Regions from separate parts of the Pseudomonas sp. TCU-HL1 genome, predicted to be linked through region 3. Evidence: predicted binding sites of a transcription regulator. Region 3 holds the regulator's gene; each other region holds the start of a gene.
What was found. The regulator FliA, encoded in region 3, starts transcription of late flagellar genes. The targets are predictions, from matches to a motif close to CTAAAGTTTNNNNNNNNNNNGCCGNTAA.
Positions count from the first base shown of each region.

Region 1 (10,350 bases), 150 kb from region 3:
GCCGGGCGCCCAGCCATTTCGGTCGCCAACGGTTCACGGGTGAGGATGGACACCCGCAGGTCTGACGCCAGGCCACCCTGTTGCAGCGATACGGAGCTGATATGGCCGATGCGCGGCACGCTCTCGCCGGCTACCTGGACGCTCACTTCGGCGCCTGGCTGCACCTTGGCGAATGTCCTGTAGGGGAAGCGCGCCTCAATGGTCACCTGGCCCTGCAGCGGCAGCAGCTCGAACACCGGCGCGCCCTTGCCGGCCGGCTGGCCGTCGCCCACCAGTTGCGCTACCACGCGGCAATCGCAGGGGCTGGTAAGGGTCCCCTGGAGGGTCTTGCTGAAGAGACGCTCGATGTTGTCCGGCGTCATCTGCCCTTCCGGCAAGCTGTTCTTCAGCACATCGAGCATGGTGGCGCTGAAGGTAGCCAGCGGTGCACCCTTCGCCACTTCACCGCCGACCTTGACCAGAGACGCCTGCACCACGCCCTCGCGGGGCATGCTGACAGTCTGGCTGGGCAGGTTGACCATGGCCGAGTCGGCATGGGTGACGAAGTACAACTGGTAGAGCTGGTTGAGGATGTAGGTGAAGGCACCAACGCCGACCAGGAAGATCGCCAGACTGAAGCTGAAGGCCCGTACGCGGCTGAAGAAGCCCATGCCAGCACCACCATCCTTGCCTTTGCGCGCCTTGGCGAAATTGTCGCGCTGCAAGGTGTTGAGCATGTCGCCCATGGTCACCATCTCGCCGCTGGTGTAGGCGGTGATCAGGTAGCGCAAAGCGGCCACTTCGCGGGGGCGAAGGTTATGGAACTCGCATCCGACACGGTCGCCCTTGCCGTGGACCGAGCGCACCTGGAACTCGATATCGATGGCCATGCCCAGGCCGTCCACCTGGAACACCAGCTTGCCCTTGTGGTGTCCACCGACCTGCAGCGAGAGGGCATTGGTGGCAAAGCTGAAGCCACCTGCGGAGAGGTCCAGCAACTCGCTCTCCAGTGCTTCGCGGTGGGGGCCGTGGAATCGCACCTTGGCCGGTATCTTGAGGCGCGCGTACTGCCGCTGGGCCTCGGACTCATGGACGATGTTGGCGTTGCTGGCTACACCCGTGGTTGTGCTCATTGTTCCTTATCCTTCCCGACTCGGATTTGTCCCCTGCCAGACCGACCGCTCCGCCGGCCCGGCCCCGTTACACGATGCTCACAAGTACGGCCAGAAAGACGCTGACCGCGGAAAAGGTCATGGCCCGTGACGACCATGCGTTGAACCCGTTCTGGAAGCTCGCCAGGCCCCGCTCCAGCTTGGTGCTCTGCCGCGTCCAGGACTGCCGGTCGAGGCGAAAGAAGACGTAGACCTTCACCATGGCGCCGAGGACCTGGTTGTAATAGAGAATCAGCGGATAGGCCGGCCCCACCGGATGCCCGGACGCCACCAGCAGCAGGGTCAGTGCCAGCCGCGTCATGCCGATCCAGAGCAGGTAGACCAGCAGGAACTGGATGCCGTACTTGAGGCTGGCGATGATCGCCACGGCCGGTCCCAGCAGGCTGGTCCACATGGCGACGCGCTGATCGGCCAGAACCAGGCAGGTGAACCAGCCCAGTCGACGCGCCCCCAGGCGCAAGGCGCGGGAGTTCTGCCGCAGGTTGTTGCCGTACCAGCGGAACATCAGCTTGCGGCTGGCCTTGAAGAAACTCTTCTCCGGCGGGTGCTCCACCGTATTGATCGCGGCATCCGGTACGTAGAAAGTGTCGTAGCCCAGGCGCATCAGGCTGTACCAGCTGGACTTGTCGTCACCGGTGAGGAACTGGAAGCGCCCAAGGCGCCAATGATCCAGATGATCGCTTTCGACATCGGCGATGAACCCAGGGTTGGTCACCACCTGGGCGCGCAACACCGACATGCGCCCGGTCAGGGTCAGCACCCGGTGCGACAGAGCCATGGAACACATGTTGATGTGGCGCTGGGCGAACCGCAGCTTGTGCCACTCGCTCATGATGTAGCCGCCGCGCACTTCGCAGAACTCATTGGTCGTAAGCCCGCCAACCTTGGGCAGCAGCCGGAAATAGGGCGCGGTACGGCGGATCACGCCCGGGGTCAGCACGGTATCGCCGTCTACCACCGCGACTATCGCGTCGTCGTCCGGCAGGTGCCGGGAAATGGCGCGAAAACCGTAGGCCAGGCCATCGCGCTTGCCCGTACCGGCGATCCGCACGAAGTCCAGGCTGACGCGCTCTGGTGGGTCGAGCTTCTGCCAGATGCTTTTCACCAACAGTTCATCGGACATTTCCACCAGGGAGCAGACCACCGTGGCCGGATAGCCACAGTCGATGGCCTCCGCGATCACCGAGCGATAGACCTGGGCAGTGGTCAGCGCATCGATGCGGAAACTGGTCACCAGCAGGAACACGTGGGACGGGTCCGCCGCCTCCCCGAGCTTGCGCGCCTGACGCCGATACCACGGAAAAACGACGTAGAGGAACAACATGCCGCGCAGGTAATGAATGGCGCCCATCGAATAGCGCCAGATACCCACCGCCCCCAGCAAGAGGAGGAAATCCCGGGATTCCGGGTCGAACACCGAATGCGGCATGGCCAGGGCCAGCAGCATCAGGGCCGTGCAGAAGAACATCCAGCCGGCGCCTTCGCGCAGGCCGCGTGCCAAACCATTCATCCCAATCGCCCTCCCGAGGTGGACGCCACTCCCCTGCCCCGGCGCTCGCCGGATTCAAAGACTGCCGCCGGGGCCTTTCGCTACCAGCAGATCCCTTCCCTGCCGGCACCACTGCGTTCCTTCATGAAGCCCACCAGGTCGACCACCGTCTTACCGGCTGGAACCTTGTCCACCAGGCTGGCGAACTGCTGGTCGGCGTTACCGAGGACGATGACGTCGGCCTGGGCCACCACATCATCCAGGTCGGAGCGCAGCAGCGATGAAACATGCGGGATCTTCGATTCGATGTAGTCCTTGTTGGCGCCGTAGACCCGCGCGTATTCCACATTGCGGTCGTAGATGTGCAGGTCGTAACCCTTGCCAATGAGCATCTCGGCAAGGTCCACCAACGGGCTTTCCCGCAAGTCATCGGTACCGGCCTTGAAGGACAGGCCGAGCAGGCCGATGCGGCGTTTGTCATGGCTGGCGATCAGGTCGAAGGCGCGCTCCACCTGGACCCGATTGCTTCGCATGATCGAGTGCAGAAGCGGATGCTCTATGTCCAGTTGGCCGGCGCGATAGGTCAGCGCCCGTACATCCTTGGGCAGGCAGGAGCCGCCGAAGGCGAAGCCCGGACGCATGTAGTACTTGGAGAGGTTGAGCTTGTGATCCTGACAGATCACCTCCATCACTTCCCGGCCGTCGACGCCGACAGCCTTGGCGATGTTGCCAATCTCATTGGCGAAGGTGACCTTGGTGGCATGCCAGACATTGCAGGTGTACTTGATCATCTCCGCAACTTCGATGCCCTTGCGGATGATGGGCGCGTCCAGCTCGCTGTAGATGGCCTGCAGCAGATCGCCGGAGTTCTGGTCGAGCTCACCTATCACCGTCATGGCCGGATAGTCGTAGTCCTTGATGGCGGTGCTTTCGCGAAGGAACTCGGGATTCACCGCCACGCCGAAATCGACGCCGGCCGTCAACCCCGAGCACTTCTCCAGCATGGGTACGACCACGTTCATCACGGTGCCCGGTAGCACGGTGCTGCGCACGACCACCGTGTGGCGCGAACCCTTCTCCGGCAGCACACTGCCGATCTGTTCGCAGACCTGAGCAATGTAGGAAACGTCCAGGTCACCGTTCTTCTTGCTCGGCGTAGGCGCGGCGATGAAGGAAATTTCCGTCTCGAGCACCGCTTCGCGCACGTCGAGCGTGCCACGTAACCTGCCGCTGGCCACGCCTTGCTGGAGCAGCTCTTCCAAACCAGGCTCGACAATGGGCGACTTGCCCTGGTTGATCATGTCGATCTTCACAGGCGCAACATCCACCCCGACTATCTGGTGCCCCCGCGCCGAAAGGCATCCTGCACAAACCGCCCCGACGTACCCCAACCCGAAAATGCTTATGCGCATTGCACGTTCCCCCAGGCGAATGGCCAGGGCGGACCTCGCGACTGACTTGCGAGCATCCAGCCCGAACAAGATTCGAAGGTACGGCAGGATTCTTCGTGAATGGCCAGAAGACATATTCACGACGCCAAGAAAGCACGACAGCCGCATTGCGAAAGACAACTTCGACAGAGCAAATCGAGTGCCATCCACACGGACATACAAACACTTCCAAGTTTCAAAATTAATAACCAATAGAAAACAACCAATTAACTCGAAAGCCCCGAAAACCAACGCCTTCAAGCCAAACGACAAAAAGCACCAAAAACAGGCAAGGCACGAAAAAGACCTTGAAAAGCGCACTCGCAACTTCCATTGAGAACTACCGAACCAGCCTTTATACGGCGCCATATATATGCCGCCAAAAACAAAACAACAGACCCGATAGCCATCTAACAAAACAAACCTGATAGCCCGTCAAATAATTAGCGCCAATACCCCACAAAGTTACAGACAAGCACTCAGCCGGGCGACCAGGTGCAATACAGAGGTGGGGGACAAGGGAATCCGGGTAGACTGGCGCCAAAAGAAAAGGCTCAACTTTAGGGCGCGGATGCCGATAGGTGCTGTAAGCCTTTCGGAAGGAAACCATGAGAAACAATCAACCGATCACCCAGCGGGAACGTAGCTTCCCAGCCGAACAGCGCCTGATTTCCACTACGGACAGCAAAGGCGTTATCACCTATACCAACGACGCCTTCATCGACATCAGCGGCTACAGCCGCGATGAACTGCTTCGAGCGCCCCACAACCTGGTGCGCCACCCGGACGTGCCGCCTGCGGTATTCGCCCATATGTGGACGACCCTGAAGAAGGGCCGCGCCTGGATGGGCGTGGTGAAGAACCGCTGCAAGAACGGCGATCACTATTGGGTAAATGCCTACGTCACGCCGATCTTCGAAGGGAGCCAGGTCGTCGGTTACGAGTCGGTGCGCATCAAGCCGACCGCCGAACAGGTACGCCGCGCCGAGGCCCTGTATCAGCGCCTGAACTCAGGCAAGTCCGCCATTCCGAAGCGCAACCAGTGGCTGCCGGTGCTGCAGGACTGGCTGCCTTTCATCCTCATCAGCCAGATCGGCTTTCTTATCGGTGCCTGGCTGAACTCCTCCTGGGGCTTCCTGCTCGCCGCCCTGCTCTCGGTGCCGCTGGGCCTGATCGGCCTCGCCTGGCAGAACCGCGGCATCAAGCGCCTGCTGCGCCTGGCCGAGCAGACCACCTCCGACCCGCTGATCGCGCAGATGTACACCGACAGCCGTGGTGTCCAGGCACGCCTGGAAATGGCCATGCTCAGCCAGGAAGCACGCCTGAGGACCTGCCTGACCCGCCTGCAGGACACTGCCGAACACCTCACCCAGCAAGCGCGCCAGGCGGACACCCTCGCCCACAACAGCTCCGAGGGCCTGGAACGCCAGCGCGTGGAAACCGAACAGGTGGCCACTGCGGTGAACCAGATGGCCGCCACCACCCAGGAAGTGGCCAACAACGTGCAGCGCACTGCGGACGCCACCCAGGAAGCGAACCGCCTGACCAGCCAGGGCCGCAACATCGCCGCCGAAACCCGCGAAGCCATCCAGCGCCTCTCGGCGTCGGTGGGTGAAACCGGTGAAACCGTTACGCGTCTGGCCCAGGACAGCAACGAGATTGGCGGCGTAGTGGACGTGATCAAGGGCATCGCCGACCAGACCAACCTGCTGGCCCTGAACGCCGCCATCGAGGCTGCGCGCGCTGGCGAGATGGGCCGGGGTTTTGCCGTGGTTGCCGATGAAGTCCGCCAGCTCGCCCAACGCACGGCGGAATCCACTGGGCAGATCCACCAGTTGATTGCCCAGCTGCAGAAAACCGCCGAGGAAGCCGTGCATACCATGGAGAGCGGCCGTCGCCAGGCGGACGAAGGTGTCGAGCGCGTCCTCCAGGCCGACCAGGCGCTGGTGGGCATCAGCGAGGCCGTGGCGAACATCGCCGACATGGCCGACCAGATCGCTGCCGCCACCGAGGAACAGAGCGCCGTGGCCGAGCAGATCAACCAGAGCATCAGCAGTATCGCTCAGTTGGCCGATCAGACCTCGGGCGAGGCCCAGCGCACCGCGCTGCTCAGCGAAGAACTGACCCATACCGCCCAGGGCCAATACTCCCTGGTGGACAGGTTCAATCGTTGAAGCAATGAGAACGGGCGCCAGCGGGCGCCCTTTCTTATTCCCTGTATCGCGCAGGTCCCGTCAGGAACCGCGCTATCGTGTCGGCCGCGCCGTCCAGGTGCTGCTCATGGGTAAGCCCTGAGGCTTTCAATGGCTTCAGATCGTGGTCCGCCGCCACCAACCAGTGCAGGCGAATGGACTCCGAGAGGCTGTAGTCCGCCACGGTCAATCGGTCGCCCATCGGGTCGCGCTCTCCCTGGAGAATCAGCGTCGGGGTCTTCAGATCGGCCAGGTGGGCGACGCGAGGTTTGTCCGCCTTGCCCACGGCATGGAAGGGATAACCCAGGCAGATCAGGGCATCCGCCTCCAGTTCGTCCGCCAACAGACTGGCCATGCGCCCCCCCATGGACTTGCCGCCAATGGCCAGAGGGCCTGTGACCTGCTGTCGCACCACGGTGTGGATTTCCCGCCAGCAGGCCAGCAATTGCGCCTGAGGATTGGGTGGCCGACGACGCCCATCCTCGCGCCTGGCAGCCATGTAGGAAAACTCGAAGCGCGCCACCGCAACCCCGTGTACAGCAAGCCTTTGCGCGATGCCCTCCATGAATGGACTGTCCATCGGCGCACCCGCGCCATGGGCCAGGATGAGCGTGCTCGCAACCGGGCCTGCAGGCTTGTTCCACAACAGCATTCAGACTTCTCCGTCTATCAGGGCCAATTGATTCAGATCAATGGTCGCCCAAGGGGCTTTCACCATGCTTGCCGCGCATTCTAAAAAACCGTGGACGGAAGCCCATAACATGAGCACAGCAAGCAGTACCGCCTATAACTACAAGGTGGTCCGGCAGTTCGCCATCATGACGGTGGTGTGGGGAATCGTCGGGATGGGACTCGGCGTACTCATCGCCGCGCAACTGGCCTGGCCGGAACTCAACTTCAATCTACCGTGGACCAGCTTCGGGCGCCTGCGCCCATTGCATACCAACGCGGTGATATTCGCGTTCGGGGGTTGCGCGCTGTTCGCCACCTCCTACTACGCCGTGCAGCGAACCTGCCAGACGCGCCTGATCTCGGACAAACTGGCCGCGTTCACCTTCTGGGGCTGGCAACTGGTCATCGTACTGGCCGCCATCAGCCTGCCGATGGGCTGGACCAGCTCGAAAGAATACGCCGAACTGGAATGGCCGATCGACATCCTGATCACCATCGTCTGGGTCAGCTATGCCATCGTCTTCTTCGGAACAGTGGCCAAGCGCAAGACCAAGCATATCTACGTCGGCAACTGGTTCTTCGGGGGCTTCATCCTCACCGTGGCCATCCTCCACCTGGTGAACAACCTGGAGATCCCGGTCACCCTGACCAAGTCCTACTCGCTCTATTCAGGCGCCACTGACGCGATGATCCAGTGGTGGTACGGCCACAACGCGGTGGGCTTCTTCCTCACCGCCGGCTTCCTGGGGATGATGTACTACTTCGTGCCCAAGCAGGCCGAGCGCCCGGTTTACTCCTATCGCCTGTCGATCGTGCACTTCTGGGCCCTGATTGCGGTTTACATCTGGGCCGGCCCGCACCACCTGCACTACACCGCCCTGCCGGACTGGGCCCAGTCCCTCGGCATGGTGATGTCCCTGGTGCTGCTGGCCCCGAGCTGGGGCGGCATGATCAACGGCATGATGACCCTCTCCGGCGCCTGGCATAAGCTGCGCTCCGACCCCATCCTGCGCTTCCTGGTGGTCTCCCTGGCCTTCTACGGCATGTCCACCTTCGAAGGCCCGATGATGGCTATCAAGACCGTGAACGCCCTGTCCCACTACACCGACTGGACCATCGGCCACGTACACGCCGGCGCCCTCGGCTGGGTAGCCATGGTGTCCATCGGCTCCCTGTACCACCTGATCCCGAAGGTCTTCGGGCGCGAGCAGATGTACAGCACCGGCCTGATCAACGCCCACTTCTGGCTGGCCACCATCGGTACCGTGCTCTACATCGCCTCGATGTGGGTCAACGGCATCACCCAGGGCCTGATGTGGCGCGCGGTCAACGAAGACGGCACCCTCACCTATTCCTTCGTTGAAGCGCTGGAAGCCAGCCACCCCGGCTTCGTGGTGCGGGTGATCGGCGGCGCCATCTTCTTCAGCGGCATGTTCCTCATGGCCTGGAACACCTGGCGCACCGTGAAGGCCTCCGAGCCTGCCGAATACGACGCCGACGCGCAGATCCCGCAAGGAGCCCACTGATGAAACAGCACGAGAAACTCGAGAAGAACGTCGGTCTCCTGGCGCTGTTCATGATCCTGGCCGTCAGCATCGGCGGCCTGGTACAGATCGTGCCGCTGTTCTTCCAGGACGTGACCAACACCCCGGTGGAGGGCATGAAGCCCTACACCGCCCTGCAACTGGAAGGCCGTGACATCTACATCCGCGAAGGCTGCGTTGGCTGCCACTCGCAGATGATCCGTCCGTTCCGTGCCGAAACCGAGCGTTACGGTCACTACTCCGTTGCCGGCGAGAGCGTCTGGGACCACCCCTTCCTCTGGGGCTCCAAGCGTACAGGCCCGGACCTGGCCCGCGTTGGCGGTCGTTACTCGGACGATTGGCACCGTGCGCACCTGTACAACCCGCGCAACGTAGTGCCCGAGTCGAAGATGCCCGCCTACCCCTGGCTGGTTGAGAACACCCTCGACGGCAAGGACACCTCCGCCAAGCTCCGCGCCATGCAGACCCTCGGCGTGCCTTACAGCGACGAAGACGTCGCCAGTGCCCAGGCAGCGGTCAAGGGCAAGACCGAAATGGACGCCCTGGTCGCCTACCTGCAAGTGCTGGGCACCAGCCTGAAGAGCAAGAGGTAAGGCCATGGACATCGGAACCTTGCGTGGCCTTGGCACCTTGCTGGTGCTGATCGCCACCTTCGGAGTCATCTGCTGGGCCTACAGCGGCAAGCGTAAGGCCAGCTTCGACGAAGCCGCCAATCTGCCCTTTGCCGACGATGACCAGAATGATTCTAGGAGCACCCGCGCATGACCACTTTCTGGAGCTGGTACATCTCCCTGCTCACCATCTTCACCCTGCTGGCGCTGCTCTGGCTGATCTTCGCCACACGCAAGGGTGAGTCCCAGGGCACCACGGATAAAACCATGGGCCACGCCTTCGACGGCATCGAGGAATATGACAACCCGCTGCCCAAATGGTGGTTCCTGCTGTTCGTCGGCACCCTGATCTTCGCCGCCGGCTACCTCGTGCTCTATCCGGGCCTGGGAAACTGGAAAGGCCTGTTCCCTGGCTATGCCGAAGGCTGGACACAAGAAGCCCAGTGGCAGCGCGAAGTCAAGAAGGCCGATCAACAGTACGGTCCTATCTTTGCCCGCTACTCCGCGATGACCATCGAGGAAGTGGCCACGGACCCTCAAGCGCTCAAGATGGGAGGCCGCCTGTTCGCCACTTACTGCTCCATCTGCCACGGCTCGGATGCCAAGGGTGCGCTGGGCTTCCCCAACCTCACCGACAGCAACTGGCGCTGGGGAGGCGATCCGGAAACCATCAAGACCTCCATCCTCCACGGTCGTATGGCCGCCATGCCGGCCTGGGGCGACATACTGGGTGACGAAGGTGTGAAGAATGTGGCCGCTTACGTACGCCAGGATCTGGCAGGCCTGAAACTGCCGGAAGACGCCAAGGTGGATCTGGAAGCGGGCAAATCGCTGTTCGCCAGCACCTGCGTAGCCTGCCACGGCGCTGAAGGCAAAGGCACCGAGGTTATGGGCGCTCCAGACCTGACCCACCCGGCCGGCTGGATCTACGGCTCGAGCCTGGCCCAGTTGCAACAGACCATTCGCCACGGTCGAAACGGCCAGATGCCTGCACAGCAGGAATACCTCGGCCAGGACAAGGTCCACGTCCTGGCGGCCTACATCTACAGCCTGTCCCACAAGAACCAGGGGCTGGTGACCCAGGAATGAAGAAGCCGGGGAGGCACAGGGAAGTGCCTCCCCCAACCACGCAGCAAGGTCCTCGGACCGAACTGCATGCCGCGCAAAACGGCACCCTGAGCCGGGTGCCCGGGACACAGGGAAGTGTCCACCCCTTCTTATATATAGTGCGACCCAGTGTCGCACCTCTCCGACCAGTAAC
Region 1 is NZ_CP015992.1:4,051,175-4,061,524, forward strand. Features, by position in the region: gene THL1_RS18785 (alginate biosynthesis protein Alg44) at 1-1,112, opposite strand, end outside; gene alg8 (mannuronan synthase) at 1,180-2,661, opposite strand; gene THL1_RS18795 (nucleotide sugar dehydrogenase) at 2,742-4,052, opposite strand; gene THL1_RS18800 (methyl-accepting chemotaxis protein) at 4,679-6,244, shown strand; gene THL1_RS18805 (alpha/beta family hydrolase) at 6,279-6,914, opposite strand; gene ccoN (cytochrome-c oxidase, cbb3-type subunit I) at 7,024-8,460, shown strand; gene ccoO (cytochrome-c oxidase, cbb3-type subunit II) at 8,460-9,071, shown strand; gene THL1_RS18820 (CcoQ/FixQ family Cbb3-type cytochrome c oxidase assembly chaperone) at 9,076-9,243, shown strand; gene ccoP (cytochrome-c oxidase, cbb3-type subunit III) at 9,240-10,178, shown strand.
Region 1: THL1_RS18800 (methyl-accepting chemotaxis protein) is a predicted target of FliA. The motif match lies at 4,624-4,651, and genes of this name have one in related genera.

Region 2 (10,350 bases), 1.4 Mb from region 3:
TTCATTGGATTTCCTTGATGGGGAGCTTCAGAGCTCGACCGGGGTGTCTGGGTGATTACCCCATTCGGACCAGGAACCGGCGTAGCCCTTGACCCGTGGATAGCCGAGGGCCTTGGCCACCAGGTAGGTGAAACCGGAGCGGTGGTGCGTCTGGCAGTGGGTGACGATTTCCTTGTCCGGGGTGATGCCCAGGGATTGCAGGATTTCAGCCATGTCGGTACGGATGCGCAGGGCGCGGGCCGGGTCCATGCCGGCAGTCCACTCGAAGTTGACCGCGCCAGGGATGTGGCCGCCCTTGGCAGCCAGCACCTTGGCGCCGCTGTACTCACCCGGGCCGCGTGCGTCCCAGATGGCCAGGTCGGCCGCGCCGAGCCGGCCCTGGATGTACTCGCGGGTGGCGGTGGGTTCGTCGTGCAGGGTCAGGGGGATCGGGCCGCCAGCCGGGGCAGGCATGGCTTCCGCCGTTTCCCGGTTTTCGGCGAGCCAGGCGTGCAGGCCGCCGTTCAGATAGTGGTAGCGGTGGTGGCCGATCACGTCCAGCAACCAGATGAAGCGCCCGGCCCAGCCGCCGCCTTCATCGTCGTACACCACATAGGTGGCATCGGCACGGTGACCGAGTTCGCCAAACACTGCTTCGAGGTCGGCCTTGGCCGGCAACAAACCAGGCGCCGGAGGCTGGCCAAGCTGAGTGCGTTTCGGATCGACGAAGCGAGCACCCGGAATGTGCCCGGTGGCGTAGCGGGCAGCGCTGGTCAGGTCGACCAGGATCAACTCGTCGGCACCGAGCAGGGGTGCCAGGTCGGCCGGTTCGATCACCAGCGGCAGATTGGAGAAGGCGGACATGGAGGCCTCCATGGATGGGCAAAGTGGCGAATTGTAGCGATTCAATCTGCTGTGCGTCGGAATAACTGCGTTGCGGAAGGGCTCCGCTTCGCTGAGTTGTGCCTTGTTCCGCTGGCGTGCTGGCCGTTATGAACGGCCGCGCCTGGCGAAGCTGGCGAGGGCGCGCTCGATGCACTGGGCGGTCTTGGCGAAGGCGCGCAGGCTGAGATCGGCGAAGGGTGCACCGTCCTGGTCGGCAATCACCAGCATGGCGACGCGGCCATTCACGGCGATCGATCGCAATAACAGGTGATGGCCGGGGAACAGGCTCTTCAACTGGCCTGGCAGCAAGGCTGAAAACTGCGCGGCGTTCTCCGGGCCAAGGCGCAGTTGCCCTGGCTGGCTGAGCAGTCGCCGCAGCACCTGGCTCTGGCCGGCGTCCAGTTGCAGGCCGTTGGCCTCTTTGGGCAGACCGGCCTGCTGCTGGGCGAGCAGTCGACTATGAGTGCGATCGGCCAGCAAGATCAGGACGCGGCGCATGCCTCCGCTTTCCAGGGCGTCGCGGGTACAGGCGGAGAGTTGCACCACATTCGTGAACGGGCTGGGTTCGCGGATCAATTCGCCACAGTGACGCCGCCAGTCTTCCAGGGTGCTGGCCGTGGGCGCAGGTGCAGCAGGTGGTGCACGGCGCAGGCGATGCTGGTTCCAGGGCCAAAGCAGCGCCTGGGCCGGGTGCCAGAGGTCGCCCCGGGCGTGCAGTCGTCCACTTTGCGCGGCCTGCTGGTGAACCTGCTGTTGCAGCTCATCCAGCGGTAGCTTCATGAACAGACCGGCGAGGCGCTGCCAGCGCAGGCTGTGCCCGTCGCCCCAGCCCACGTGGGCGGAGATCGCCAGGCCGTTGGCAAGCAGTACGGTATTGCCGGGTTGGGTCAGCCAGCGACTGAGGGTCGGGTTTGCGTCCAGTTCCTGTTGTTGATGCAGCGGGTGTTCATTGTCTCGGGCGATATGCAGCGCTTTGACCAGCATGCGGCGGTCGTCATTCAGGAGGCGATAGCCCTGGATGATCCAGTCCGGCAGCTTCCAGTGTTCTGCGAGCGCCTGGCAGAGGCGCAGCAGGGGTACACCCAGCAAGTCGCGCTCGACCTTGGCGGCGGGCTCACCTTCACCGATCACGCGCTTCTCCCAAGTGGCGAACAATTCCGGGTGGCTGGCCAGAAGGGGCCACAGCGGGGAGAGGAACAGCAGGCTGCACCAGTGGATTTCCTGCCACAGGCGCGCCAGCCGGGCGGCGAACAGGCCATTTGCCTGCTGGCTGGCATGCTGACTGATCAGCTGCAGTTGACGCAGCGGCAGGGGGATTTCGTCCTCGGGGACAGCCGGCAGGCGGTTGAGCAGCACTTCGGCACGCTTGAGGCCCAGCCGGGTAAGGGCGACTTCCAGGCTTTCCGCCGGGCTGGCCAGCATATTGCTCGTGGCATTGGCCTCACGCAGCAGGCTGAGGGCAAGGGCGGGGCTATCCTGGGTGAGGTCGGCGATGTCGCGCAGGGACCTGCGATTATCACCCAGGGCGCGGCGGACTTTCTCGTGGGCGGCAGCGGGAACGGGCAGGCGCACACCATCAAGGTGCTTGATCCAGCCGTCGAGGCTGCGTGGCATGGGCTTCGCGCTTGTCATTGGGGACCGCCAATCTGGCTTTTCGCCTGAACAGGCTATAGTCTGGCGCATATCTTCCGATAATTAGAAGGGGCTCTTTTCATAACCCTTTCTACTGACTCTTCAAGCTTCCTTCCTATGGCAAAAATCATCGGCATCATCGTCGTATTCGCCAGTGTGCTCGGCGGGTACATTCTGTCACACGGCAAGATCGCCGCGCTGATCCAACCCTTCGAGGTGATGATCATCGGCGGCGCAGCACTGGGGGCCTTCCTACAGGCCAACCCGGGCAGCACGACCATGATCGTGTTCAAGAAGTCGCTGAAGATGTTCGGCACGCGCTTCACTCACAGTTTCTACCTGGAAGTGCTGCGGCTGCTCTACGAAATCCTCAACAAGAGCCGCCGCGAAGGGATGATGGCCATCGAGGCCGACATCGAAGACGCTGCCGCCAGCCCGATCTTCAGCAAGTACCCGGCAATCCTCAAGGATGAGCGGATGACCGCTTACATCTGCGATTACCTGCGGATCATGTCCTCCGGCAACATGGCGCCCCACGAGCTGGAAGGCCTGTTCGACATGGAGCTGGGCAGCCTGAAGGAAGAACTGGAACACCCGGCACATGCCGTCAACCGCATCGCCGATGGCTTGCCGGGCTTCGGTATCGTCGCCGCGGTACTGGGTATCGTGGTCACCATGGCCATGCTGGGCGAGGCCGAGCAGGCCGCCCTGGGCCAGCACGTAGGCGCGGCGCTGGTCGGTACCTTCCTCGGCATCCTGGCGGCCTACGGATTCTTCGGCCCGCTGGCGGTTTCCCTTGAGCACGACGCTCGCGAAGAACTCAATGTCTTCGAGGCTATCAAGGCCTGCCTGGTGGCTTCGGCCTCCGGCATGCCGCCGTCCCTGGCGGTGGAGTTCGGTCGCAAGGCGCTCTTCCCGGCGCATCGCCCGAGCTTCAGCGAGCTGGAGCAGGCCGTACGCGGCAGTTGAAGGCTTAGCCATGGAGAACAATCAGCCGATCATCGTCAAGCGCGTCAAGCGCTACGCCGCTGGACACCATGGCGGTGCGTGGAAGATTGCCTTCGCCGACTTCGCCACGGCGATGATGGCGTTTTTCCTGGTGCTATGGCTGATGTCTTCGGCCACGCCCGAGCAGAAGAAAGCCATTTCCGGCTACTTCAAGGACCCTATCGGCTTCACCGAGAGTGCCAGTCCCTACGTCATTGACCTCGGCGGCACGCCCACGCCCGCGCCCGACCGTACGCTCAACCCCGAGTTGAAGGATGCGCCGGACTCTCAGAACGCCTCGGTCGACTCCGCCGATTCGACGCCTGTGGATGCCAGCCAGGTGGAAACCCTCGCCGACCAGATCGAGCAGGAGCGCCTGGAAATGTTGCTCCAGGAGCTGCAGAACAAGGTCGAAGAGAACCCGGAGCTGCGCAAGTTCAAGGATCAGATTCTCTTCGAGATTACCCAGGACGGCTTGCGCATCCAGATCATGGACGCCGCCAACCGACCCATGTTCGACCTGGGCAGTGCGCGCCTGCAGCCTTACTTCGAAGACATCCTGTTGATCCTCGCCGAGACCATCAAGGCGGTGCCGAACAAGATCAGCATCAGTGGCCATACGGACGCCAAGCCCTATGCCGGTGATGGCGAGTTCGGCAACTGGGAGCTGTCTTCCGGTCGTGCCAACGCCGCGCGCCGTGCCCTGATCGCAGGCGGCTACCCGGATGAGCAGGTGGCGCGGGTGGTGGGTTACGCCTCGTCAGCCCTGTTCGACCGCAAGGATCCGTTCAACCCGGTCAACCGCCGGATTGACATCATCGTTCTGACCAAGAAGGCCCAGCGCGCGATCGAGGGCGAGCAGGGCGACCAGCTGGTAGAACCGAACCAACAGCCCCAGCCGCCTGCCAGCGGTGCGGCGCTTCAGGCTCCTGCGAATGCTCCGTCGGCTCCGGCCCAGCCGGGGGAGCTGCGGGAGAAGCTGAACATTTTCGAGGATGGCGTGCTGAAAATGGACCAGCCCAAGGGGCAGTGATCCTTCCTTGAACAAAAAAGGCCACGCATTGCGTGGCCTTTTTCGTTCGTATGCCTCGTCCGGCTTAATACTCGTCCTGCGGCAAGCTGGCGAGGATGTGCCGGTAGCTGGCCATGCGCTGCGGGTGCACTCGGCCGTCTTCCAGAGCCTTGAGCAGGGCGCAGCCGGGTTCGCGGTCGTGCTTGCAGTCGCGGAAGCGGCAGGTGCCGAGCAACTCGTTGAACTCGATGAAGCCGGCTTCCACGTCGTCGCGACTGACGTGGCCCAGGCCGAATTCACGGATGCCGGGGGAGTCGATCAGTTCCCCACCGCCCGGGAAGTGGAACAGGCGCGCGGTAGTGGTGGTATGGGTCCCCTTGCCGGTGAGTTCGGAAAGGGCGCCCACGCGAGTATCGACGCCCGGCAGCAGGCTGTTGACCAGGGATGACTTGCCAACCCCGGACTGGCCGACGAAGACACTGATGTGGCCGTCGAGCCTGGCCATCAGCTCTTCCATGCCGCCGCCCTGGCGTGCTGAAACCTCCAGCAGCGGGTAGCCGAGCTGGCGGTAGACGCCAAGCAGTTGGTCGAGCATCACGCCGTTCTGGTCGTCCACCAGGTCGGCCTTGTTCAGCAGCAGCAGCGGATGGATGCCGGCGTGCTCGGCGGCGACCAGGTAGCGGTCGATCAGGTTGGCGTGGGGCTCGGGCAGGGGGGCGAAAACGATGACGATCTGGTCGACGTTGGCCGCAACCGGCTTGAGGACGCCGCGCATGTCCGGTCGGCACAACTCCGAGCGGCGAGGCAGTTGGGCGACAATCACGCCGCTACCCTGGTTGCTCGAACGCCAGACCACGCGATCGCCTGTGACTAGCGTGGGCAGGTTGGCGCGCAGATGGCAGCGCATCACTTGGCCGGCCAGTTCGCCTTCCAGCGCCTCGACCTCTACCTGGACGCCGAAGTGGGCGATTACCAGGCCGGTCTGCTCAGGGCCGAGGTCTCCGCCTTCGAGTTCGTCGAGCGCGCGGGACTCCCGCTTGGCGGCGCGTGCAGCGCGCTCTTCCTGAATTTTCTCGATGCGCCAGCTTTGCCGGCGAGTAAGTTGGCGTTTGGCCATGATCGGTCCGCTTGGGGAAAAAACCGCGCGAGTTTAGCACGCAGCCCGCAGCGGCAGCCTCTAAGCTAGAATGCGCGCTTCGCCCTGGAGACCGAATATGCAGAATGCCCTGAACCTGATCTGGATCGATCTGGAAATGACCGGCCTGAACCCGGACACGGACGTCATCATCGAGATGGCTACCATCGTGACCGACAGCGAGCTGAATGTGCTCGCCGAAGGCCCGACCATCGCGATCCACCAGAGCGACGAAGTTCTCGCCGGCATGGACGAGTGGAACACTCGCCAGCATGGCCAGAGCGGCCTGACCCAGCGCGTGCGCGAAAGCCGGATCAGCGCTGCGGAAGCCGAGGCGCAGACATTGGCGTTCCTCGATCAGTGGGTTCCCAAGGGCAAGTCACCGATCTGCGGCAACAGCATCTGCCAGGATCGACGCTTCCTCTACCGCCACATGCCGCAACTGGAAGCCTACTTCCACTACCGCAACCTGGACGTATCCACTGTCAAGGAGCTGGCTGCGCGCTGGTCGCCCACGGTGCGCGACGGGGTGAAGAAGAGCAGCAGCCACCTGGCGCTGGACGACATCCGCGATTCGATTGCGGAGTTGCAGCACTATCGTGAGCACTTCTTCAAGATCTGACGCGCGCCGCGCTCACTCCGTGCCGGGTGAGCGCCCACTCCACATGCTCGCGGACCAGCGCCGATGGATGTTCGCGGCGCAGGTGAAGGGCTTCCAGTACCGGAATGCTCGAAGGTGCATTGCCCAGCCCCACCGCCAGGTTGCGCAGCCAGCGTTCATAGCCGGCACGGCGCAGGGGGGAGCCTTCGGTACGGCTCAGGAATTCCTCTTCGGTCCAGCGGAACAGTTCCGCTAGCTCGGCGTTATCCAGGCCGTGGCGTGGCTGGAAGTCGCCTTCGCCTGACGGGCGTGCGAAACGATTCCACGGGCAGACCATCTGGCAATCGTCGCAACCGAACACCCGGTTGCCGATGAGCGGACGCAGGTCCTCGGGAATGCTGCCCTTGTATTCGATGGTCAGGTACGAGATGCAGCGCCGCGCGTCCAACTGGTAGGGGCCGACGAAAGCGGCCGTGGGGCAGATGTCCAGGCAGGCCGAACAACGGCCGCAATGTTCGCTGCCGTGGGGTGCGTCCACCGGCAGGGGCGCGTCGACGAACAGTTCGCCGAGGAAGAAGTAGCTGCCGGCCTTGCGGTTGAGCACCAAGGTGTTCTTGCCGATCCAGCCCAGGCCTGCCTGCTCGGCGATGGCTTTCTCCAGTACCGGTGCGCTGTCGACGAAGGCGCGGTAGCTGAACGGGCCGATGGCCTTCTCGATGCGCTCGGCCAGGTGCTGCAGGCGCTTGCGGATCAGCTTGTGGTAGTCGCGGCCCAGGGCGTATCGGGAGACATAGGCCTTTTCTGCCTGGCCCAGTACCTTGGCCATGCGCGCATCGCCGGGCAGGTAGTCCATGCGCAGGGAGATCACCCGCAGGGTGCCCGGTACCAGTTCGTCCGGGTGGGAACGCTTGCTGCCGTGGGCGGCCATGTAGTCCATCTCGCCCTGGTAGCCGGCATCCAGCCAGCGCTGCAGGCGGGCTTCGTGCTCGCCGAGCTCGACTCCGGTGATGCCCACTTGCTGGAAGCCCAGCTCGCGGCCCCAATCCTTGATGGATTGGGCGAGCGAGGCGAAATCTTGCGTGGAAAGGGTCATGCTGGGGCGGGAAACCGGTGTCGAGGTGGATATAATTCTGCCAGACCTCGCTGCCGTATCCGAATCCAATGCTTTCTTCCCGCGACGACCTGCCACTTTTCCTGCATTCCGCCGCTCAGGTGCGTGATCTCGACGCCCGCCTGATCGCAGCCGGCACCCCGGGCTTCGAACTGATGCAGCGCGCTGCCCATGCCGCATGGCGTGCCTTGCGCCGGCGCTGGCCGGAGGCCGGCTGCCTCAGCGTGCTGGCGGGGCGCGGCAATAACGCCGGTGATGGTTATCTGGTCGCGGCGCTGGCCAGGCGCGCCGGCTGGAGGGTCAAGGTGCTGGCGGTCGGCGCGGCCGCCGACCTGGTGGGTGATGCGGCTCTGGCACGGGATGAGGCCGTCACCGCGGGCATCGCCATTCAGCCTTGGAGCGAATGCGCCGTGCTGGCAGGCGTGGTGGTGGATGCCCTGTTGGGCACCGGCCTGAACGGCGCGGTGCGTGAGCCTTACGCCCAGGCCATTCGTCTGCTGAATGCCAGCGGCCTGCCGGTGCTGGCCATCGATATCCCCTCCGGCCTTTGCGCTGACACCGGCCGCGTGCTGGGTGTCGCAGTGCGCGCTGATCTCACGGTGAGCTTCATAGGGCTCAAGTTCGGTCTGTTCACCGCCGATGCGCCGAACCAGGTGGGCGAGTTGGTTTTCGACGATCTCCAGGCCGACCCCACGCTGGTCGAGGCCACGCCTCGTGTGGCTGAACGCATGGCCCTTGGCAGCCTGCAGCGCCTGACGCCGCGCCCGCGCACGGCCCACAAGGGCCAGTTCGGTCATCTGCTGGTGGTGGGTGGGGACCGCGGTCTTGGCGGCGCAGCTCTGTTGTCTGCGGAAAGTGCCTTGCGCAGCGGCGCCGGGCTGGTCTCCCTGGCAACCCGCCCGGAACACGTCAGCGCCGCGTTGGCGCGGCGACCCGAGGTAATGTGCGCCGGGGTCCGCTCTGCGAACCAGTTGCTGGCCCTGGCCGAGAAGTCCGACGTGCTAGTGGTGGGGCCGGGCCTGGGGCAGGGCGCCTGGGGGCGCAGTCTGCTCAGTGTAGTGGCCGGCCTGACTGTTCCCCAGGTCTGGGATGCCGACGCGCTCAATCTGCTGGCCAATGCATCTGCCAGCCTGCCCGCTCGCTGCGTGATCACCCCGCATCCGGGCGAGGCCGCACGCCTGCTGGGTATCACCTCGGCGGAGGTACAGACTGACCGGCCGCGCGCCGCCCTTGCGCTGGCGCAGAAGTACAACGCGGTCGTCCTGCTCAAGGGCGCCGGCAGTCTGGTGGCAGCTCCCGACGGCCGTCTGGCGCTGTGTGATCGTGGCCATCCGGTGATGGCCGGGGCCGGCCTGGGTGATGTTCTCGCCGGTCTGATCGGTGCCTTGCTGGCCCAAGGCATGGACGGTTATGCCGCCACCTGTCTGGCCGTCTGGCTGCATGCCAACGCTGGCGAAAGCCTCGCCCGACAAGGCAGGGGGCTGGCAGCCAGTGATCTGATTCCGACCATTCGTCAGTTGCTCGAGGAGTTTGCACCGTGCCTGAAGTGATCCTGTACGCCGAAGGCGAAGAGGCCATGCTGGCCCTGGGTGCCCGCCTGGCTGCCCTGACCGAAGGCCACGGCATTCTCTATCTGCACGGGGACCTGGGGGCGGGCAAGACCACGCTGTCTCGCGGCATCTTGCGCGGCTTGGGCCATGCGGGAAAGGTGAAAAGTCCCACGTTCACCCTGGTCGAGCCTTATGAAATAGGCAACAAGCGGGCCTATCATTTCGATCTATACCGCCTCGCGGACCCCGAGGAACTGGAATTCCTGGGCATTCGCGATTACTTCGAAGGCGACACGCTGTGCCTGATCGAGTGGCCGCAGCGAGGCGCCGGCATTTTGCCAAAGGCTGACCTGGACATTAACATTACGCCGCAAGCGGGCGGCCGTTCGCTGCGGTTGTCGCCACATACCGCGCGCGGCGAAGCATGGTGTGCCGCCCTGGCCACGGGAGCATGAATACAAAGATGGGGTGGGGTATGCGCTCGCGCGCACTGTTTGCCGGGATTGGGGTTCTGCTCGCGGCGTTCGCCGCTGATGTCCTGGCTGCCACGGAGGTCCGTGGGGTGCGGCTCTGGCGCGCGCCGGACAACACCCGCCTGGTCTTCGACCTGTCTGGCCCGGTCCAGCATTCGGTCTTTACCCTGACGGCGCCCAACCGGATCGTCATCGACATCAATGGCGCTCAGTTGGCCACCAGGCTGGAGCAGCTGTCGCTCAGCAATACGCCGATTACCTCCGTCCGTTCCGCCCAGCGCTCGCCGACTGATCTGCGGGTGGTGATAGACGTCTCGTCCGCCGTGACGCCCAAGAGCTTCTCCCTGGCGCCGAACCAGCAATATGGCAACCGCCTCGTGGTGGACCTGTTCGACCAGGAAGCTGCCGCCAACGAAGCCAGTGCGCCCCAGGTGGCCACTGCGCCGAGCACGCCTCAGGCGCCGGTGACCCCGACCCAGCCAGCGCCCAGCAAACTGCCCCCGGTCCCAGGTGGCAAGCGTGACATCGTGATCGCGATCGATGCCGGCCACGGTGGTGAAGACCCTGGCGCCCTCGGGCCCAAGGGGCAACACGAGAAGAACGTCACCCTGGCCATCGCCAAGGAATTGCAGCGCCAGATCAACCGGGAAAAAGGCTTCCGTGGTGAGCTGGTGCGCACCGGCGACTACTTCATCCCTCTGCGCAAGCGTACCGAGATCGCTCGCAAGAAAGGCGCTGACCTCTTCGTTTCCATCCACGCTGACGCTGCGCCCAGCCGCAGTGCCTTCGGCGCTTCGGTGTTCGCCCTGTCGGATCGTGGCGCCACCTCGGAAACTGCTCGCTGGCTGGCCGATAACGAAAACCGTTCCGACCTGATCGGTGGTGTCGGCAGCGTCAGCCTGGACGACAAGGACCGCATGCTGGCGGGCGTGCTGCTGGACCTGTCGATGACTGCGAGCCTCTCTTCCAGCCTGAACGTCGGCCA
Region 2 is NZ_CP015992.1:5,641,075-5,651,424, reverse strand. Features, by position in the region: gene asd (archaetidylserine decarboxylase) at 1-5, opposite strand, end outside; gene rhdA (thiosulfate sulfurtransferase) at 28-843, opposite strand; gene THL1_RS25915 (HDOD domain-containing protein) at 970-2,478, opposite strand; gene motA (flagellar motor stator protein MotA) at 2,614-3,465, shown strand; gene motB (flagellar motor protein MotB) at 3,476-4,516, shown strand; gene rsgA (small ribosomal subunit biogenesis GTPase RsgA) at 4,581-5,612, opposite strand; gene orn (oligoribonuclease) at 5,710-6,252, shown strand; gene queG (tRNA epoxyqueuosine(34) reductase QueG) at 6,242-7,324, opposite strand; gene THL1_RS25885 (NAD(P)H-hydrate dehydratase) at 7,393-8,892, shown strand; gene tsaE (tRNA (adenosine(37)-N6)-threonylcarbamoyltransferase complex ATPase subunit type 1 TsaE) at 8,880-9,347, shown strand; gene THL1_RS25875 (N-acetylmuramoyl-L-alanine amidase) at 9,356-10,350, shown strand, end outside.
Region 2: motA (flagellar motor stator protein MotA) is a predicted target of FliA. The motif match lies at 2,532-2,559, and genes of this name have one in related genera.

Region 3 (10,350 bases):
TTACGCGCGCGGCCTTCCGCGGTGGCGTTATCCGCTACCGGCTGAAACTCACCATAGCCCACGGCTGCCATGCGGCCTGGCGACACTCCGCCCATGGCCAGCATGCGCACGATGCTGGCCGCCCTCGCCGAAGACAGCTCCCAATTGGACGGAAACCGCGAGGTGGCGATGGGCAGGTTGTCGGTAAAGCCTTCGACGTGAACCGGGTTGCCGTAGGGTGCCAGAATCCTGGCAATCCTCTCGATCAGGTCAAAGGCAACATCGTTGGGAATGGCGTCGCCACTGGGGAACAGCAGGCTGGAGTTCATCTCGATCTCCACCCAGAGTTCGTTGCCGCTCACATTCAATTGATCGGCGTTGATCAGATCGCCAAAGGCATCGCGAACGTTCTGGGCGATCTGCTGCAACGGGTCGGCGCCCGAATCGTCGAGGGACGTCTGCGTGCGCTCGCTTTCCTCCGCCATGGAACGATCCGGCTCGGCAGTACGCGGTTTCTCTTCGCCCACCGGGATCGGCTTGATCGAACGATCAGGCTGGTTGAACACGCCCACCAGGGTGTCCGAAAGGATCTTGTACTTGCCTTCGTTGATCGAGGAGATGGAGTACATCACCACAAAGAAGGCGAACAGCAAGGTGATGAAGTCCGCGTAGGACACCAGCCAGCGCTCATGATTCTCGTGTTCTTCCTGATGCCGCCTGCGTGCCATGCCCAACTCCTCAATCCATGAAGCCTTGCAGCTTGAGTTCAATGGAGCGGGGGTTCTCGCCTTCAGCGATGGAGAGGACGCCCTCCAGGAGCATTTCGCGGTAGCGCGACTGACGCATGGCAATGGACTTCAGCTTGTTGCCGATCGGCAGCAGCAGCAGGTTGGCGAAGCCGACGCCGTAGATGGTGGCCACGAAAGCCACGGCAATGCCGCCACCCAACTGGCTCGGATCGGCCAGGTTGCCCATGACATGGATCAGCCCCATCACCGCGCCGATGATGCCGATGGTGGGCGCGTAGCCGCCCATGCTCTCGAACACCTTGGCCGCCTGCAGGTCGCGCCCTTCCTGGGTGAAGAGGTCGACTTCGAGGATGCTGCGGATGGATTCCGGCTCGGCGCCGTCCACCAGCAACTGCAGGCCTTTGCGCGCGAACGGATCGGGCTCGCTATCGGCCACCGGCTCCAGGCCCAGCAGGCCTTCCTTGCGGGCGGTCATGCTCCAGTTGACCACGCGGTCGATACCGCCGGCGAGGTCCACCAGGGGCGGGAAAAGAATCCAGCGAATGATGCCCAGCGCGCGCTTGAAGATGCTCATGGGCGTCTGCAGGAACGCAGCGCCCAGGGTTCCACCCAGGACGATGAGCGCCGCCGGCCCATTGAGCAGGGCCGCGGCGTGGCCGCCTTCGAGGTAATTGCCGCCGATGATGGCGACGAAGGCCAGGATTACCCCGATGAGGCTCAGTACATCCATTACCTGGGTTTCTCCATTACATGCACGCCTCGACCAGGTGCCGGCCGATATCGTCCAGGCCGTAGACGGCGTCGGCCAGGTTGGCCTTCACCACCGCCATGGGCATGCCGTAGATCACGCAACTGGCTTCGTCCTGGGCCCAGATCTGGCTACCGCCCTGCTTGAGCAGGCGCGCGCCTTCACGGCCATCCGCGCCCATGCCGGTCAGCACCACCGCCAGGACCTTGTCATTGTAGGCCTTGGCCGCGGAGCCAAAGGTGATGTCCACGCAAGGCTTGTAGTTCAAGCGTTCGTCACCGGGCAGGATGCGCACCACGCCGCGCGCGTCGACCATCATCTGCTTGCCGCCGGGAGCCAGCAGGGCCAGGCCGGGACGCAGCACGTCGCCATCCTCGGCTTCCTTGACGGAAATCCGGCACAGCTTGTCCAGGCGCTCGGCGAAGGCCTTGGTGAACGCTGCTGGCATGTGCTGGACCAGCACCAGCGGCGCCGGGAAGTTGGCCGGCAGTTGGGTGAGCACGCGTTGCAGGGCGACCGGCCCGCCGGTGGAGGTGCCGATGGCCACCAGCCGGTAGGCTTTACGCTTTGGGGCTGCGGACGCCGCCGGAGCCGCAGGGGCGGCGTGACTCGGTTGTGCCGCGGCATGGGCCGGGCGCACCGGAGCGCTGGAAGCCGGTGCCGGCGCGCTGAAGCTACTGTAGCGACGGTTACTGCGCGCGATGCTGTGCACCTTCTCGCACAGCAACTGCTTGACCTTCTCGGGCGTACGCGAGATGTCCTCGAAGTTCTTGGGCAGGAAATCCACCGCACCGGCATCCAGGGCGTCGAGGGTGACGCGGGCGCCTTCGTGGGTCAGCGAAGAGAACATCATGACCGGCGTCGGGCAGCGCTGCATGATGTGCCGCACCGCCGTGATGCCGTCCATCATCGGCATCTCGTAGTCCATGGTGATGACGTCGGGCTTGAGCGCCAGCGCCTGGTCAATGGCCTCCCGGCCATTGGTGGCGGTACCCACCACCTGGATATTGGGGTCGGACGAAAGGATTTCCGAGACACGGCGGCGGAAGAACCCGGAGTCATCCACCACCAGAACCTTGACTGCCATAAGAAAAAAGCTCCTAGCGGGCGGCCATTGCTGGCCGCCCCAGATCAGCCACGGCGCGCGTAATGCTTGAGCATGCTCGGCACGTCGAGGATCAGTGCGATACGGCCGTCACCGGTGATGGTGGCGCCGGACATGCCCGGCGTGCCCTGGAGCATCTTGCCCAGCGGCTTGATCACCACCTCTTCCTGCCCGACCAGTTGGTCGACCACGAAGCCGATGCGCTGGGTGCCCACGGAGAGAATCACCACGTGCCCCTCGCCCTGCTCTTCCACCGCCGCGTCGCGAACCAGCCAGCGCTTGAGGTAGAACAGCGGCAGGGCCTTGTCGCGGACGATCACCACTTCCTGGCCGTCCACCACGTTGGTGCGGGACAGGTCGAGGTGGAAGATCTCGTTGACGTTGACCAGCGGGAATGCGAACGCCTGGTCGCCCAGCATCACCATCAGGGTCGGCATGATCGCCAGGGTCAGCGGGACCTTGATGACGATCTTCGAGCCATGGCCCTTCTGCGAGAACACGTTCACCGTGCCGTTGAGCTGGGAAATCTTGGTCTTCACCACGTCCATGCCGACGCCGCGGCCGGACACGTCGGAAATCTCGGTCTTGGTCGAGAAGCCCGGGGCGAAGATCAGGTTGTAGCATTCCAGCTCAGTCAGGCGCTCGGCGGCATCCTTGTCCAGCAGGCCCTTCTCCACCGCCTTGGCACGCAGCACTGCTGCATCCATGCCCTTGCCGTCGTCGGTGATCATCAGAAGGATGTGGTCGCCTTCCTGCTCGGCGGACAGGACCACCCGGCCGGTACGCGGTTTGCCAGCGGCCTCGCGCTCCTCGGGGGACTCGATGCCGTGGTCGACGGCGTTGCGCACCAGGTGCACCAGCGGGTCGGCCAGGGCCTCGACCAGGTTCTTGTCCAGGTCGGTTTCCTCGCCCACCAGCTCGAGGTTGATTTCTTTCTTCAGGTTGCGCGCCAGGTCACGGACCAGGCGCGGGAAGCGGCCGAAGACCTTCTTGATCGGCTGCATCCGCGTCTTCATTACCGCAGTCTGCAGGTCGGCGGTGACCACGTCCAGGTTGGACACGGCCTTGGCCATCGATTCGTCGCCACTGTTGGCACCCAGGCGCACCAGGCGATTACGCACCAGCACCAGCTCGCCGACCATGTTCATGATCTCGTCCAGGCGCGCGGTATCCACCCGTACGGTGGTTTCCGCTTCGCTGGCCACGGCCGGGCCGGCGGCGCCGTTGCCAGTGGCAGGCGTCTGGCGTGGCGCGGGCTCAGCCTTGGCCAAAGGCTTGGGAGCCGGCGCAGCGGCCGGGCGGCTCGCCACCGCGGCAGTTGCGACAGCGGGTTCCTCGGCAGCACCGGAGAACTTGCCCGAGCCGTGCAGCTGGTCAAGGAGCGCTTCGAATTCGTCGTCGGTGATGTTTTCGCCAGCCGCTCCAGCGACCGCAGCGACCGGCGCGGCCGGAGCACTGGCAGCCACTTCCACGATGCCACCGAACTTGCCCTTGCCGTGCAGCTGGTCGAGCAGACCCTCGAACTCGTCGTCCGAGATATCGTCACCCGCACCCGCCGTGGCGACAGCCGCGGCTGCAGCCTGGGCGACTACAGGGGGTTGTGCTTCCGCAGCAGCGACAAACTTGCCCTTGCCGTGCAGTTGGTCCAGCAGCGCTTCGAACTCGTCGTCGGTGATTTCGTCGGCGGCCGCAGTGGACTCGGCCACCACACCGGCGTTATCGCCGAGGGCGTCCAGCAACTGTTCGAACTCACTGTCGGTGATGTCCGCGGATGCTGCGACTGGAGCAGGCGCTTCGACCATCGGAGCCGATGCAGCGGGAGCCACGGAAACGGGTTCAGCGCCATTCGGCTCGGCCAGCCGCGACAGCGCTGCGAGCAGCTCAGGTGTTGCGGGCGTCGGCTCGCTGCGCTCGCGCACCTCGCTGAACATCTCGTTGACCGCGTCCAGGGCCTGCAGCACCACGTCCATCAACTCGGCATCCACGCGGCGCTCGCCCTTGCGCAGAATGTCGAAGACGTTTTCGGCGATATGGCAGCATTCCACCAGGGTATTGAGCTGGAGGAAGCCAGCGCCGCCCTTCACGGTATGGAAACCACGGAATATCGCGTTGAGCAGGTCCATGTCGTCCGGGCGGCTTTCCAGCTCGACCAGCTGCTCGGACAGTTGCTCCAGAATCTCGCCGGCCTCTACCAGGAAGTCCTGGAGGATTTCTTCATCGGCGTCGAAGCTCATATGAGCGCTCCATAGGGTTTACCTTAAAATCCAAGGCTGGATAGCAGATCGTCGACGTCGTCCTGTCCGGACACTACGTCTTCACGTATATCGGCATGGATCTGCGGACCTTCACCCCTCGAAGGGTTTTTTTGTTGCTCCAGCTCGGCGAGCAGCGCGGCGTGGTCGTGCTCGATACCGGCGTAGCGATCCACCTGGCTGGCCATCATCACCAGCTTGACCAGGTTGCTTTCCACCTCGGTGACCAGTTGGGTCACGCGCTTGATCACCTGGCCGGTGAGGTCCTGGTAATCCTGGGCTAGCAGGATGTCGTTGAGCTTGCCGGACAGTGCGTCGGTATCGCGCTGGCTGCGGGCGAGGAACTGCTCGATACGGCGGGCCAGGTCACGGAAACCGTCCGCCCCGATTTCCCGGCGCATGAAGCGCCCCCACTCCTCGCCCAACTGCTGGGCGTCATCGCTCAGCCCATTGAGCAGCGGCGCGCTCTCCTCCACCAGGTCCATGGTGCGGTTAGCGGCCTTCTCGGTCATATGCACCACGTAGGACAAGCGATCCGTCGCATCGGCGATCTGCGACATTTCCTGGGCGTGGGGCAGGTGCGGGTCGATCTGGAAGTTGACGATGGCGTTGTGCAGCTCGCGGGTGAGCTTGCCCACTTCCTGGTACAGGCCGCGATCCCGGACGTGATTGAGTTCGTGGATGAGTTGCACGGCATCGGTGAAATTGCCTTTCTCCAGGCTTTCCACCAATTCCCGAGCACGGACTTTCAGGGTCGACTCGAAGTCGACCAGCAGGTGTTCGTTCTGGTCCATGGTGCCCTCGCGGCTGGCGTCAGCCGTTGACCCGCTCGAAGATCTTCTCGATTTTTTCTTTCAGCACCTGGGCAGTGAAAGGCTTGACCACATAACCGTTCACACCGGCCTGGGCCGCTTCGATGATCTGGTCGCGCTTGGCCTCGGCCGTCACCATCAGGACCGGCAGGTGCTTCAGGCGCTCGTCGGCACGCACGGCACGCAGCAGGTCGATACCGGTCATGCCGGGCATGTTCCAGTCGGTCACGAGGAAATCGAAGTTGCCGCTGTGCAGCATCGGCAGGGCCGTGGTGCCGTCATCGGCTTCGGCGGTATTGGTGAAACCCAAGTCGCGCAAGAGGTTCTTGATGATGCGTCTCATCGTCGAGAAATCATCAACGATGAGGATTTTCATGTTCTTGTCCAAGTCGACCTCCGTACAGTCTCAAACGCCCCTCTTGCCGGGTGCGCCATTCAATTCTGAAAGCGGTGTGCGTTCAGCGCGCGCGCCATTCGCCGAGCCGCGCGCGCAGACGGGCCGCGCACTGGCTATGCAACTGGCTGACCCGCGATTCGCTGACCCCCAGCACTTCACCGATTTCCTTCAAGTTCAGTTCTTCGTCGTAATACAGCGCCAGCACCAGGCGCTCACGCTCCGGCAGGTTCGCGATGGCATCGGCCAGCGCAGCCTGGAAGCGTTCTTCTTCCAGATCTTGGGAGGGTGAGAATTGGGTGACACCGGCGTCCTCGAGCGCACCGCCCTGCTCGCCGTCCTGTAACAGGTCGTCGAAGCTGAACAGGCGGCTGCCCAAGGTGTCGCTCAGGATGCCGTAGTAGTCTTCGAGACTCAATCCAAGTTCGGCAGCAACTTCCTGATCTTTAGCGTCGCGACCGGTTCTCGCTTCAATCGTGCGGATCGCGTCACTCACCATGCGGGTATTGCGGTGGACCGAACGCGGCGCCCAATCGCCCTTGCGGACCTCGTCGAGCATGGCCCCGCGAATGCGGATACCGGCATAGGTTTCAAAGCTGGCGCCCTTGCTGCCGTCGTACTTCTTCGAGGCTTCGAGCAAACCAATCATCCCGGACTGCATCAGGTCTTCCACCTGAACGCTGGCAGGCAGGCGCGCCAGCAGGTGATAAGCGATGCGCTTGACCAGGGGGGCATAGCGCTCGATCAGCTGATGTTGCGAATCCCTTGCCTGTGCCTTGCTGTACATACGCAGTCCAGTGGCAGGTGTCATACAGGCGTTTCCGCGCTCGACTGTCTGACCAGCCGCTCGACGAAGAACTCCAGGTGGCCCCGCGGATTGGCCGGCAGCGGCCAGCTGTCGACCTTCTGTGCGATGGCCTTGAAGGCCAGCGAGCACTTTGAGCGGGGGAAGGCTTCATAGACCGCGCGCTGCTTCTGCACGGCCTTGCGTACCGACTCGTCATAGGGGACGGCGCCGACATACTGCAGGGCGACATCGAGGAAACGGTCGGTAACCTTGGTCAGCTTGGCGAACAGGTTGCGCCCTTCCTGCGGGCTGTGGGCCATGTTGGCCAGGACGCGGAAGCGGTTCATGCCGTAGTCACGGTTCAGCAACTTGATCAGCGCGTAGGCGTCGGTGATGGAGGTCGGCTCGTCGCAGACGACCACTATCACTTCCTGCGCCGCACGGACGAAGCTGACCACCGAATCACCGATGCCGGCGGCGGTGTCGATCACCAGTACGTCGAGGTTGTCGCTGATATCGCTGAATGCCTGGATCAGGCCGGCGTGCTGCATGGGCGAAAGCTGCACCATGCTCTGGGTGCCGGAGGCGGCCGGGACGATGCGGATGCCCCCCGGCCCCTGCAACAGCACGTCGCGCAGGTCGCATTCGCCATTGATCACATCGGCCAGGGTGCGCTTGGCCGTGAGGCCGAGCAGGACGTCGACGTTGGCCAGACCGAGGTCGGCGTCCAACAACATGACGCGGCGACCGAGATCGGCCAGTGCCAGCGAAAGGTTCACCGACACGTTGGTCTTGCCGACGCCGCCCTTGCCGCCGGTCACCGCGATCACCTGTACGGGATGAATACTACCCATTTCAAATACCTTGCCTTAGGGGCCATTTGGCGGTACTGCACCGCCCCTTGGGGCGGCTCATGATTCTTCAACCGGCGCGACGCGCCGGATTCTGGTAGAGCCCGGCGAACAGATCGGCCATGGCTTCTTCACTTGGGTCTTCCGGCGCCTGGAGGCTAACCGCTCGGCTCACCAACTGGTGGCTGCGGGGAACCTGCAGATCATCCGGGATTCGGGGCCCGTCAGCCAGATAGGCTACCGGGAGATGCTGGCCGATAGCCAGCCCCAAAACCTCGCCCAGACTGGCCGCTTCGTCCGCCTTGGTAATGACGCAACCGGCCAAGCCACAACGCTTGTAGCTGTGATACGCGGCCTTGAGCACCTGGCTCTGGCTGGTGGCGGCCATCACCAGGTAATTCTTCGCGTTTATCGCACGGCTGGCCAGCGCTTCGAGCTGCATGGCCAGGGCCGGATCGTTGGCCGGCAGACCAGCGGTATCGATCAGCACCACACGCTTGCGGACCAGGGGCGCCAGGGCCTGGGTCAGAGACTGCCCCGGATCGACATGGGTCACCGGCACGTTGAGGATGCGGCCCAGGGTCTTGAGCTGCTCCTGGGCGCCGATACGGAAGCTGTCCATGCTCACCAGGGCGACGTTCTGGGCGCCGTACTTCAGCACGTAGCGCGCAGCCAGCTTGGCCAGGGTGGTGGTTTTGCCCATTCCGGCCGGGCCGACCAGGGCGATCACGCCGCCCTCCTCCAGCGGTTCGACCTGCGGCGTGCGAATGGCATGGGACAGATGCGCCAGCAGCATGCGCCAGGCCTGGCGGGGCTCATTGACCTTGGCCACCTTGTCCAGCAATGCGCGCCCCAGCTCGGCTGGCAGCCCCATGCGCTGCAGGCGGCGCCACAGGCTGGCCTGCTGGGGACGGCGGCTCTGCATCTGGCCCCAGGCGATGGAGCCCAGCTGCACTTCGATCAGTTCGCGCAGGCCACTCAGCTCGAAACGCATAGCGTCCAGGGCAGTCTGGTCCACGGCGGCGGGCTTCGGCGCACTGACCGGCTCCACCGGACGCGGGCGGCTCATGGCTGCGGCCAGGGCGAACTCGGGCAGCTCCGATTCGATAGCGGTCAGCGGCTCACCGGCGAACAATTGACGGTCCTTGCCGGCATCGGCCACGGCGCGGGTGGTCAGTTCGGCCTGAGCCTGGACGATGCGCGCCTGCGTCTTGCGCAACTCGGCTTCGAGGACCGGGTTGGGCTTGCTCGGCGCCGGGGCGGGCAACGGGTAATCCAGCGCGGCGGTCAGCTCGACGCCGCCGGCGACCCGACGATTACCGATGATGGCGGCATCCGCGCCCAGTTCATCACGCACCAACTTCATGGCTTGACGCATATCGGCGGCGAAGAAGCGTTTGACCTGCATGGTCTTTGACCTCGGTTAGTTCTGCCCCACAGTCGCAACTATGGTGACCTGCTTGTTGTCCGGTATTTCCTGGTAGGCCAGTACGTGCATGGTTGGCACGGCGAGCCTTGCGAAGCGCGACATCATCGCCCGGATCGGCCCAGCCACCAGCAGGATCGCCTGCTTGCCGAGCATTTCCTGGCGCTGCGCCGCTTCCACCAGGGAACGTTGCAGCTTCTCGGCCATTCCGGGTTCGAGGAGAACGCCATCTTCCGAACCCTGTCCGGCCTTCTGCAGGCTATTCAGCAATATCTGTTCCAACCTGGGTTCCAGGGTGATCACAGGCAGCTCCGGCTCTAGTCCCACAATGCTTTGCACGATTGCACGGGCCAGCGAGACACGCACCGCCGCCACCAGCGCGGCGGGATCTTGACTCTTGGGCGCCACATTGGCGATGGCCTCGGCGATGGTACGGATATCACGCACCGGCACCTGTTCCTGCAGCAACGCCTGGAGCACCTTGAGCAGGGTCGAGAGCGAAATCATGCCCGGCACCAGCTCTTCGGCCAGACGCGGCGAGCTCTTGGCCAGGTTCTGCATCAGTTGCTGGACTTCTTCGTGGCCCAGCAACTCGTGGGCATGCTTGTGCAGCACCTGGTTCAGGTGCGTGGCGACCACGGTACTGGCATCCACCACCGTGTAGCCGAGGGATTGCGCCTGGTCGCGCTGGCTGGCGTCGATCCACACCGCCTCCAGGCCGAATGCCGGATCCTTGGCGGCGACACCATTGAGGGTGCCGAACACCTGGCCGGGGTTGATTGCCAGTTCCCGATCCGGATAGACCTCGGCCTCGGCGACGCTGACGCCCATCAGGGTCAGGCGGTAGGCATTGGGCAACAGATCGAGGTTGTCGCGGATGTGCACCGACGGCATCAGGAAACCCATTTCCTGGGACAGCTTCTTGCGCACACCCTTGATCCGCGCCAGCAACTGGCCGCCCTGGTTGCGATCCACCAACGGAATCAGCCGGTAACCCACTTCCAGGCCCACCAGGTCCACCGGGGTTACGTCCTCCCAGCCCAGCTCCTTGGTTTCCTGGGCGCGCTGGGCGGGCAGCAGCTCCTGCTGGCGCTGCTCCTCCTGCACGGCCTCTTCCTTGACCTTCTTCTGCTTCTGCCAGATCCACCAGGCGCCACCGGCAGCCACCAGGCCAAGGCCGATGAAGGAGACGTGGGGCATGCCCGGCACCAGGCCCATGGCAATGAGGATGGCGGCAGATACCGCCA
Region 3 is NZ_CP015992.1:4,199,563-4,209,912, forward strand. Features, by position in the region: gene motD (flagellar motor protein MotD) at 1-707, opposite strand, end outside; gene THL1_RS19485 (flagellar motor protein) at 718-1,458, opposite strand; gene THL1_RS19490 (protein-glutamate methylesterase/protein-glutamine glutaminase) at 1,475-2,563, opposite strand; gene THL1_RS19495 (chemotaxis protein CheA) at 2,608-4,815, opposite strand; gene THL1_RS19500 (protein phosphatase CheZ) at 4,839-5,627, opposite strand; gene THL1_RS19505 (chemotaxis response regulator CheY) at 5,647-6,021, opposite strand; gene fliA (RNA polymerase sigma factor FliA) at 6,104-6,850, opposite strand; gene fleN (flagellar synthesis regulator FleN) at 6,847-7,680, opposite strand; gene flhF (flagellar biosynthesis protein FlhF) at 7,748-9,085, opposite strand; gene flhA (flagellar biosynthesis protein FlhA) at 9,101-10,350, opposite strand, start outside.